DNA from 4 places in the Micromonospora maris AB-18-032 genome. Region 3 is predicted to be linked to each of the others. Evidence: riboswitches for the same ligand, from Rfam matches in the RefSeq annotation. Region 3 holds a riboswitch; each other region holds the start of a gene.
The links. A riboswitch is a leader RNA that binds a small molecule or an ion and turns the genes downstream of it on or off. The one in region 3 is predicted to bind cobalamin.
Positions count from the first base shown of each region.

Region 1: another riboswitch for cobalamin. It lies ahead of VAB18032_RS11645 (acyl-CoA thioesterase); the one in region 3 lies ahead of metE (5-methyltetrahydropteroyltriglutamate--homocysteine S-methyltransferase).
Region 2: another riboswitch for cobalamin. It lies ahead of VAB18032_RS13630 (ribonucleoside-diphosphate reductase subunit alpha); the one in region 3 lies ahead of metE (5-methyltetrahydropteroyltriglutamate--homocysteine S-methyltransferase).
Region 4: another riboswitch for cobalamin. It lies ahead of VAB18032_RS01500 (ABC transporter substrate-binding protein); the one in region 3 lies ahead of metE (5-methyltetrahydropteroyltriglutamate--homocysteine S-methyltransferase).

Region 1 covers NC_015434.1:2,551,489-2,553,680, forward strand. Annotated here, with positions in the region: gene VAB18032_RS11635 (MFS transporter) at 1-549, shown strand, start outside; gene VAB18032_RS32235 (hypothetical protein) at 591-881, shown strand; cobalamin riboswitch at 909-1,124, shown strand; gene VAB18032_RS11645 (acyl-CoA thioesterase) at 1,244-1,756, shown strand; gene VAB18032_RS11650 (LysE family translocator) at 1,817-2,192, shown strand, end outside.
Region 2 covers NC_015434.1:3,035,767-3,037,958, reverse strand. Annotated here, with positions in the region: gene VAB18032_RS13630 (ribonucleoside-diphosphate reductase subunit alpha) at 1-1,228, opposite strand, end outside; cobalamin riboswitch at 1,364-1,569, opposite strand; gene VAB18032_RS30090 (endo-1,4-beta-xylanase) at 1,810-2,192, shown strand, end outside.
Region 3 covers NC_015434.1:2,767,747-2,769,938, reverse strand. Annotated here, with positions in the region: gene metE (5-methyltetrahydropteroyltriglutamate--homocysteine S-methyltransferase) at 1-968, opposite strand, end outside; cobalamin riboswitch at 1,083-1,294, opposite strand; gene VAB18032_RS12460 (hypothetical protein) at 1,416-2,135, shown strand; gene VAB18032_RS12455 (transcriptional regulator) at 2,132-2,192, shown strand, end outside.
Region 4 covers NC_015434.1:302,016-304,207, forward strand. Annotated here, with positions in the region: gene VAB18032_RS01495 (M14 family metallopeptidase) at 1-1,018, shown strand, start outside; cobalamin riboswitch at 1,147-1,279, shown strand; gene VAB18032_RS01500 (ABC transporter substrate-binding protein) at 1,365-2,192, shown strand, end outside.

The DNA of each region.
Region 1 (2,192 bases), 220 kb from region 3:
AGGTACGTCTTCGAGAACTCTGGGCTGACCGCCGTGTTCATGGGGGCGTTCCTCGGTCCAGCGGTGATCGCCGGTCCGGTGTGGATGCAGGTGTCCCGGCGCATCGGCAAGCAGCGTGGCCTGCTGATCTGCCAGGCGGTCTTCGTGGCCGGTTCGCTGGCGCCGCTGCTCGGCTACGGCACCGGGCCGGCTGTCGCGGTGGTCGGCGTCCTGGGCATCGCGTTCGCCGGGCTGCAGCTGTTCGCGTTCTCGATGGTCCCGGATGCGGTCGCGGCCGCCGAGCAGCGCGGTACCGTCCGGGCTGGCGCCTACACCGGTGTCTGGACTGCCACCGAAGCCACCGGCACCGCAATCGGCCCGTACGTGTACTCGGCCGTGCTCGCCCTGGGCGGCTTCATCTCCACCACCGAGGGGCAGACCGTGACGCAGCCGGAGTCCGCCCACACCGCCCTGTTGATCGGCTTCACCGTGGTCCCGGCGGTGCTGATGGCCGCGGCGCTGACATTCCAAGTGCGCTGGAAGCTGGATCGGACACGCCACACCGGTTGATTTGTGCTCAGGCCGGCACCGGTCGCCGGGCGAAAGCGCGCATGGCCAGCGTCCCGAGCATCGGGCCGGGAGCCAGCAGCCAGAATGCCCAACGCCAGCCGACGGCGTCGGCCAGGAATGCCGCGACGGCGGCGGGTGTGGCGGCGAAGCGTAGCGGTGAACTCAGACAGCAGCCACCGCTGACCTTCGGGGCGGCGAACGCGGCCCTGGCGGCCGGGCCCATCACCCACGCGCAACGGCAGATCGCCGAGACCGCAGATACCGGGGTGTTCGTCATCGTCGGCCCCACCAACCATCAGGACAACGAGACGGCGGTCACCAACGACACCTGACACGCCAGCACCGCCTGGTGGACTGAGTACGATGGTCGCGGCGCTGGTTCGCCCGACCTCGACAGGACGGGCGTCGTAAGAGGGAACCCGGTGAGAGTCCGGGACTGCCCCGCAGCGGTGAGTGGGAACGACCGCCGTCAACAGCACTGGGCGCACCTGCCTGGGAAGCGATGGCCAGTAGGAGACCGGTACTGCCCGGTCACGCCCGCGAGTCCGAAGACCTGCCCGCGCCGCGTACACGACGTGTGTGCGCTGCCGTCGACCTCGCGGGTGGGTCGAGCGGGTGACACGCCACGGTCCGGCGTGTCCTCGACGTGCACCCAGCCGAGTAGGCGGTGTGCTTCCCGAGGACGGACCACGCAATGCACGACACCACTACGCTCGCCGGTCGGCCATCATCGGCATCGCACCTGACCCTGTCGCAGATCATGGACCAGCACCACACCAACCTGATGGGCACAGTTCACGGAGGCCGGATCCTCAACCTCATCGACTCCGTAGCCGGGGTGGTTGCCGCCCGGCATTCCGACGGGCCGGCGGTCACCGCCGCCATCGACGAGACGGCCTTTCTCCGCGCGGTACGGGTCGGCGATGTGGTCCACGTCGACGCCCGGATCACCTGGGCCGGACGCAGCTCCATGGAGGTGGCCGTCAAGGTGACCGCAGACCGGTGGGACCGGGCCGTGCCCCCCACCGACGTGGCCACCGCCCACCTGGTCATGGTGGCGATCGACGACGACGGACATCCTCGCGCCGTCCCGCCGTTGCTACCCGAGACCGACGGGGATCGGCGACGCTACCGCGAGGCACAGATCCGCCGCGAACACCGACTCGCGCTACGCCGCGCTCTGCTTGACGGTGCCGAGGAGGGCTGAGCCTTGCTCGGACTGTCAGTAACGACCCTCGTGGGCTACCTTGCCGTGATCGCCGTTCTCATGATCACACCCGGTCCCGACATGATGTTCGTCCTCACCAATGCCACCCGCTACGGCGCCCGATCCGGCGTCATCGCTGCACTCGGCGTCGCCGCGGGAGAAACCATCCACGTCGCGGCGGTGGTCTGCGGCCTGGCCGCGGTGATCACCGCATCGCCGGTGCTGTTCACCGCCATCCGCTGGGCCGGCGCCGTGTATCTGGTCATCCTCGGAATCCGAGCCGTACGCCTCAGCGGCACCGCCAACCACAGCCACCCCGAGCGCGGCGCAACGCCTCGCCAGGCATTTCTGCGCGGGTTGGTAACCAACCTGCTCAACCCGAAGATGATCATGTTCAGCGTGGCGTTTCTGCCCCAGTTCGTCGATCCAGCTGCCG
Region 2 (2,192 bases), 270 kb from region 3:
CGTTGCCGGTCTGCGCGAGGGTGCGCATCATCCGCCCGTACAGGTCGCGGGCCTTGACCGTGCGGACCGCCTTCTTCTCCGCCGCCCGGTACGCCTCGTCGAACGCCTCGCCGTACAGGTCGGGCAACTCCGGCGCGTCGGAGGGGTCGATCAGCGACCAGTCGCCGTCGGCCTCCACCCGGCGCATGAACTCGTCCGGGATCCAGTTGGCCAGGTTCAGGTTGTGCGTACGCCTCGACTCCTCCCCGGTGTTGTCGCGCAACTCCAGGAACTCCTCGATGTCCGGGTGCCAGGGTTCCAGGTATACGCAGGCCGCGCCCTTGCGCCGGCCACCCTGGTTGACCGCCGCCACCCCGGCGTCGAGGGTCTTGAGGAACGGCACGATGCCGTTCGAGCGCCCGTTGGTGCCCCGGATCAGTGCCCCACGACCCCGCACCCGCGTCCAAGAGATGCCGATGCCGCCGGAGAACTTCGACAGCTTCGCCACCTGGTGATACCGCTCGTAGATCGAGTCGAGTTCATCGCGGGGCGAGTCGACAAGGAAACACGACGACATCTGGGTGTGTCGGGTGCCGGAGTTGAACAGCGTCGGCGAACTCGGCAGGTAGGCCAGGCTGGACATCAGCCGGTAGAAGCCGATCGCCTCGCCGGGCGTCTGGGACAGCCCGCAGGCGACCCGCAGCAGCCAGTACTGCGGGGTCTCCACCACCTGCCGGGTCTGCGGATGCCGCAGCAGGTACCGGTCGGCGACGGTGCGCAGCCCGAAGTACTCGAACCGCAGATCCCCCGCCGGGTCGACGGCGTCGTCCAGCTTGCGGGCGTTGCGGGCCACGAACGCGGCGGTGGCGTCGCCGATCAGGCCCAGGCCGTGGGCGTACCGGATGGACTGGCTGAAGCTGGCCACCTGCTGGCCGCGTACCTCCTTGTCGACGAACGCGGCCAGCAGCCGCGCCGCGAGCCTGGAGTACTGCGGCTCCTCACCGATCAGCTCGGCGGCCGTCTGGATCGACAGCTTGTCCAGCTCGGCGGTGGTCGCACCGTCGTACAGGCCGCTTATCGTCTTCGTCGCCACCCGCAGCGGGTCGATCTCGTCCAGGTCGGTGACCCAGCGCTCCACCGCCTTGACGATCTTGTTGACGTCCACCGGCTCGGTGTCGCCGTTGCGTTTACGCACCTGCATCACGTGCCGGCGTTGCTCCGGCCCCGCCTGTGCCCGGGTCACCGTCATGGCCCCTCCTCGTACCGGTCGGTGAAGGTCGACGGGCACGCGGGAGGACGCCGCCGGTCACCGGACGGACTGACTGCCGTCGACGACCAGCTGATGGCGTCGGCCGTCCCGCGCGGCCTTCGACCGCCGCACACGTACGCGTGCGGCGCGCTGGCAGGTCTTCGGACTCGTGGGCGTGTTCGTGCCTACTGGCCGTCGCTTCCCAGACCTGGCGGGCCCAGTGCTTCGTTGACGGCGGTCGTTCCCACTCACCGCTGCGGGGCAGTCCCGGAATTCCACCGGGTTCCCTCTTGCCTCGGCCGTCGTGGAGTGACTGCCGAACCAGCTGCGGGCACTACTATATATGGGAACGGGCCAGGAACCTCAACACCACATGCTGTGTCGCCACGCGTGTCGATCGAATCATCCGCCCGAGCGCGACGACCGCCGCCGAGGCAACCGACCCCACGCATCTTTCCGAAAACTTCCGGAAGTTCTGGCTATGCCAATCGGGTCGACATAGCATGCACGCGCTTGGATCTGTCCGGAAACCCGACGTCAGGCACCCCCACCACTGTCCAATTTGCGTAAGGGACCAGTCGATGCGCCTGTGGAATCCGTCCCAACGATCACGACGCCGATCACGAACTTTCGCCGTACTCTGTTCGGCCGCGCTCGTCGCGGCCATCACCGTCGCCCCCACCCCGGCCGTGGCCGACGAGGTCGTGCTCAGCAACGACTTCGAGTCCGGCTCGTACGCCCCCTGGGGACCACGCGGTGACGTGACCCTCGCCATCGCCGACGAGGGTCACGACAGCGACGGCAGCCTGTCGGTCACCGGCCGTACCGCCAACTGGCAGGGACCGGCCACGAGCGCGACCGCGCTGATGCGGCCCGGCAACCGATACACGGTCACCGCCTGGGCGAAACTTCCGACCGGCACCGAGGGCAGCGCCGGTGTGCACTTCACCGTCGAGTCCACCCC
Region 3 (2,192 bases):
GAGCAGGAGGTGGCGACGGCGACGTGGTCGGCCAGCCCGGCGACCGTCGCTCCGGCCGCGATCGCGGCGCGCAGGTCGGTACGCCAGATGTTTCGTCCGTCGACCAGGCCGGCGACGATGGTCCTGCCGGCCAGTGGGCCGGCAGCGGCGAGTCGGTCGAGGTTGCCCGGGCCGGCGACCAGGTCCAGGCCGATTGCTTCGACCGGGGTGTCCAGTAGCGCCGGCAGTGCGGCGCCGAGGTCACCGAAGTAGGTGGCGACGAAGATCCTCGGCCGGTGCGTGAGTTCACCGAGCCGGATGTAGGCGCGGCGTAGGGCGTCGATCTCGGCCGGGGTGCGGTCGGCGACGTAGGCGGGCTCGTCCAGCTGGATCCAGGCCACCCCCGCCTCGGCGAGTGCCGTGAGGATCGCGGCGTACGTGTCGACCAGGTCGTCGAGCCGGGCGAACGGATCGTCGCCCTTGGCCAGCAGCAGGAACGTGGCCGGCCCGATGAACACCGGTCGGGTGGTGATGCCCAGGTCGCGGGCCTCGGCGTGCTCGCCCAGCGCCTTCGCCGGGTTCGCGGTGAAGACGGTGTCGGGGGCTATCTCCGGCACCAGGTAGTGGTAGTTGGTGTCGAACCACTTCGTCAGTTCCAGTGCCGGCTCGGTGTCGACGCCGCGGGCCATGGCGAAGTAGGTGTCCAGCGCGGGCAGGCCCAGCCGGGCGAAGCGGGTGGGGATCGCGCCGACGGCGACGGCCGTGTCGAGGACCTGGTCGTAGTAGGAGAACGTGTTCGACGGGATCGCGTCGAGGCGGGCGTCGTGCAGCGTCCGCCACACCTGCGCGCGCAGCCCGGCGGCGGTGCTTTCCAGAGCGTCGACGTCGATGGTGCCGGCCCAGTACGCCTCGACGGCCTTCTTCAGCTCACGATCGACGCCGATACGTGGGTAGCCGAGCACAGTGCTCTGGCCGAATGCGGTAGTCACCTGTGGGGTCCTTCCCTCGAAGTGCCCAGCGGCCCCGGGGAGGGAAGGCAGGCACATCTCACGGTGCCCGCTTCCGCCCTGGCCCTCCCGAGAGGCCGCCGGCGGCGCACGCCGGTGGCGTGCGCAGCGCTGGCAGGTCTTCGGACTCGCGGGCATGACACGAGGTCACCTACTGGCCGTCGCTTCCCGGACCTGGTGGTCCAGTGCTTCGTTGACGGCGGTCGTTCCCACTCACCGCTGCGGGGCAGTCCCGGTCTCTCACCGGGTTCCCTCTTACGACGCCCCACCCTGGCGGGATGGGGCGAACCAGCGCCGCTCGCCATCGTACGGGCCGGATGGTCGTCTCCGCGTCACGCTGTCCGACGGGCGGGATGGGTGTCAGGGCGAGCACGGTAACCGCTCAAGAAAGCACTATCGGAAATAGGTTTGCTATGGAAACCTGTTGGCATGACTGCTGATTCGGTACCCACCAGCGGCGACCCCCGCCAGCTGCTGTCGGAGGTGCGCGCCCTCGCCCGCCGGGTGCGTCTTGACCAGCGGGTGACCTGGGTTGCGCTACTGGTGCTGGCCGCGGTGACGTTCGTGGCGATTCCGATCGACTGGTACTCCCTCCGAGCCGACTGTGGATCCGCGAGCGCGTGGGTCACGGACGTGAACGACGGCTCCTGGTGCCACGTCCGGCGTGACGGCGCGATGTTCTATTGGCCGCCGGCGCTGCTGCTGGCGTACACGGCGATCGCCGTTTACGCCGTGCGGGTCGCCCGGTCGCGGGGGCTGGGCGTACGGGTGCTGCCGTACGTGATCACCGGCGTCGCGCTGACCGTCCTGTTCACCGTTCTGTGGCTGCTGGCGCGCCTGTACCTGGCCGGCCCGGCGCCCACCCAACCGCTCCCCTCCTGGGTGATGCTGCTGGACCGTCTGGTCGCACCGGCGGGCGCGATCGGGGTCGCGCTGCTGGTGCTGGCCTGGTTGGAGCGCCACGTCGCGCTGCTGGTGTTCACCCTCGGGTATCTGGCGGTGGTGCTGGTGCCGATCAACATCTTCTGGCACCCCGACTGGGGATACGCGGGAATTCTGGGAGAGTTCCTGCCGCCGCAGATCGTCAACGGCGCCGTGCTGCTGCTGGGCGCGGTCGGCTTCGCGGTGGCCCGCCGGCGGCAGCGATGACCGCCGCGAGCGGGGCCCCGGACCCGTACGCACCGTCCGCCCACCCGGTCAACGGCC
Region 4 (2,192 bases), 2.5 Mb from region 3:
CTTCTCCGCGCCGGAGACCCAGGCGCTGCGCAACTTCGTCAACAGCCGGGTCGTCGGTGGCGTGCAGCAGATCAAGGCCAACATCGACTTCCACACCTACTCCGAGCTGGTGCTCTGGCCGTACGGCTACACGTACAACGACACCGCCACCGGGATGAACGCCGACCAGTACAACACCTTCGCCACCATCGGTCGGCAGATGGCCGCGACAAACAACTTCACCCCGCAGCAGTCCAGTGACCTGTACATCACCGACGGCAGCAGCATCGACTGGATGTGGGCGGTGCACGGCATCTGGGCGTACACCTTCGAGCTGTACCCGCGCTCGGCCTCCGGCGGCGGTTTCTACCCGCCCGACGAGGTGATCCCGCAGCAGACCTCGCGCAACCGGGAGGCGGTGCTCATCCTCGCCGAGTACGCCGACTGCCCGTACCGGGCGATCAACAAGCAGGCCCAGTACTGCGGCGGTGGCAGCGGCGGTACGACTGTCTGGTCGGACACCTTCGAGACCAACACCGGCTGGACGATCAACCCCAACGGCACCGACACCGCGACGTCGGGCCAGTGGGAGCGGGGTGCCGCCCAGGCCACCAACTCCAGCGGGGCCAAGCAGCTCACCCCGTACGCCGGCAGCAACGACCTGGTCACCGGTCGGCTCGCCGGCTCCGCCGCCGGTGACTACGACGTCGACGGCGGCGTGACAAGCGCCCGCTCCCCGGCGATCACCCTGCCGTCGAGCGGCACGTTGACGCTCTCCCTGGCCTGGTACCTGGCCCACGGCTCGAACTCGTCGTCGGCCGACTACTTCCGGGTCAGCGTGGTGCACAACGGCGGCACCACGACCCTGCTCAGCCAGGCCGGCGCGGCAAGCAACCGCAACGGCGCCTGGACCACCTCGAACCTCAACCTCACCCCGTACGCGGGGCAGTCGATCCGAATCCTGGTGGAGGCTGCGGACGCCTCGACGGCCAGCCTGGTCGAGGCGGCTGTGGACAACGTCACCATCACCGCCTCCTGAACCGACGGGGCCCCGCCACACCCCCCTCGCGCGGGGCCCCGTCTTCAGGAAATGACTCGGGTACCAGATGCGTGGGTCGGCTCGACGTCGAGCCGACCCACGTGGCTGCTCCCCACGGCTCGGCGGGGCGGCCACCGGGCGTGCGCTACGGTTCTACCGACCCGCCACAGCGAAGTCGGTGTGAAACCGGCGCTGTCCCGCAACTGTGATGCCCCCGAAAGGGGGACGAGCCAGGTCGCCTGTGGCGCGGTCGCGACACGCGCTCTCGAGGAAGGGCGCCTCGCCCACGGGTGCCTGTGGCTCCCTGTCGGCGAAGCACCACACTCCTCGACCGACAGGAGGACCGATGTTCAGACGTACCCCCCGGATTCTCGCCGCCACCCTCGCGGTGGCCGCGCTGGCGCTCGGTGCCTGCGCCGAGAAGACCACCGAGACCCCCACGGCCAGCGGCAGCCCGGCCGGCGGCGCCTTTCCCGTCACCGTCGGATCGCTGACGCTGGAACAGCGTCCCGAAAAGATCATCTCGCTGGCGCCGACCGCCACCGAGATGCTCTTCGCGGTCGGCGCCGGCCCGCAGGTCGTCGCGGTCGACGACCAGTCCAACCACCCGGCCGACGCGCCGAAGACGGACCTGTCCGGCTACCAGCCCAACGCCGAGGCGATCGCCGCCAAGAACCCTGACCTGGTGGTGCTCAGCGACGACCGGAACAAGATCGTCGACCAACTGGCGGCGCTGAAGATCCCGGTCTACCTGACCCCCGCGGCGCAGACGCTCGACGACACGTACCAGCAGATCACCGACCTGGGTGTGCTCACCGGCAACGCCACCGCCGGCGCCGACGTCGTGCAGCGGATGAAGGACGACATCGCGAAGATCGTCGCCGAGGTGCCGCAGCGGGTTCAGGCACCCACCTACTTCCACGAGCTCGGCCCGGAGCTGTACACCGTCACCAGCAAGACCTTCATCGGCTCGATCTACTCCCTCGCCGGCCTGGAGAACATCGCCGACGCAGCCGACGCGGACGGCAAGAGCGGCGGCTACCCGCAGCTCTCCCAGGAGATGATCGTCGCGGCCAACCCGGACTTCGTCTTCCTCTCCGACGTCAAGTGCTGCCAGCAGAGCGCCGCGACGGTCTCGGCGCGCAGCGGCTGGGCGGGCATCAACGCCGTACGC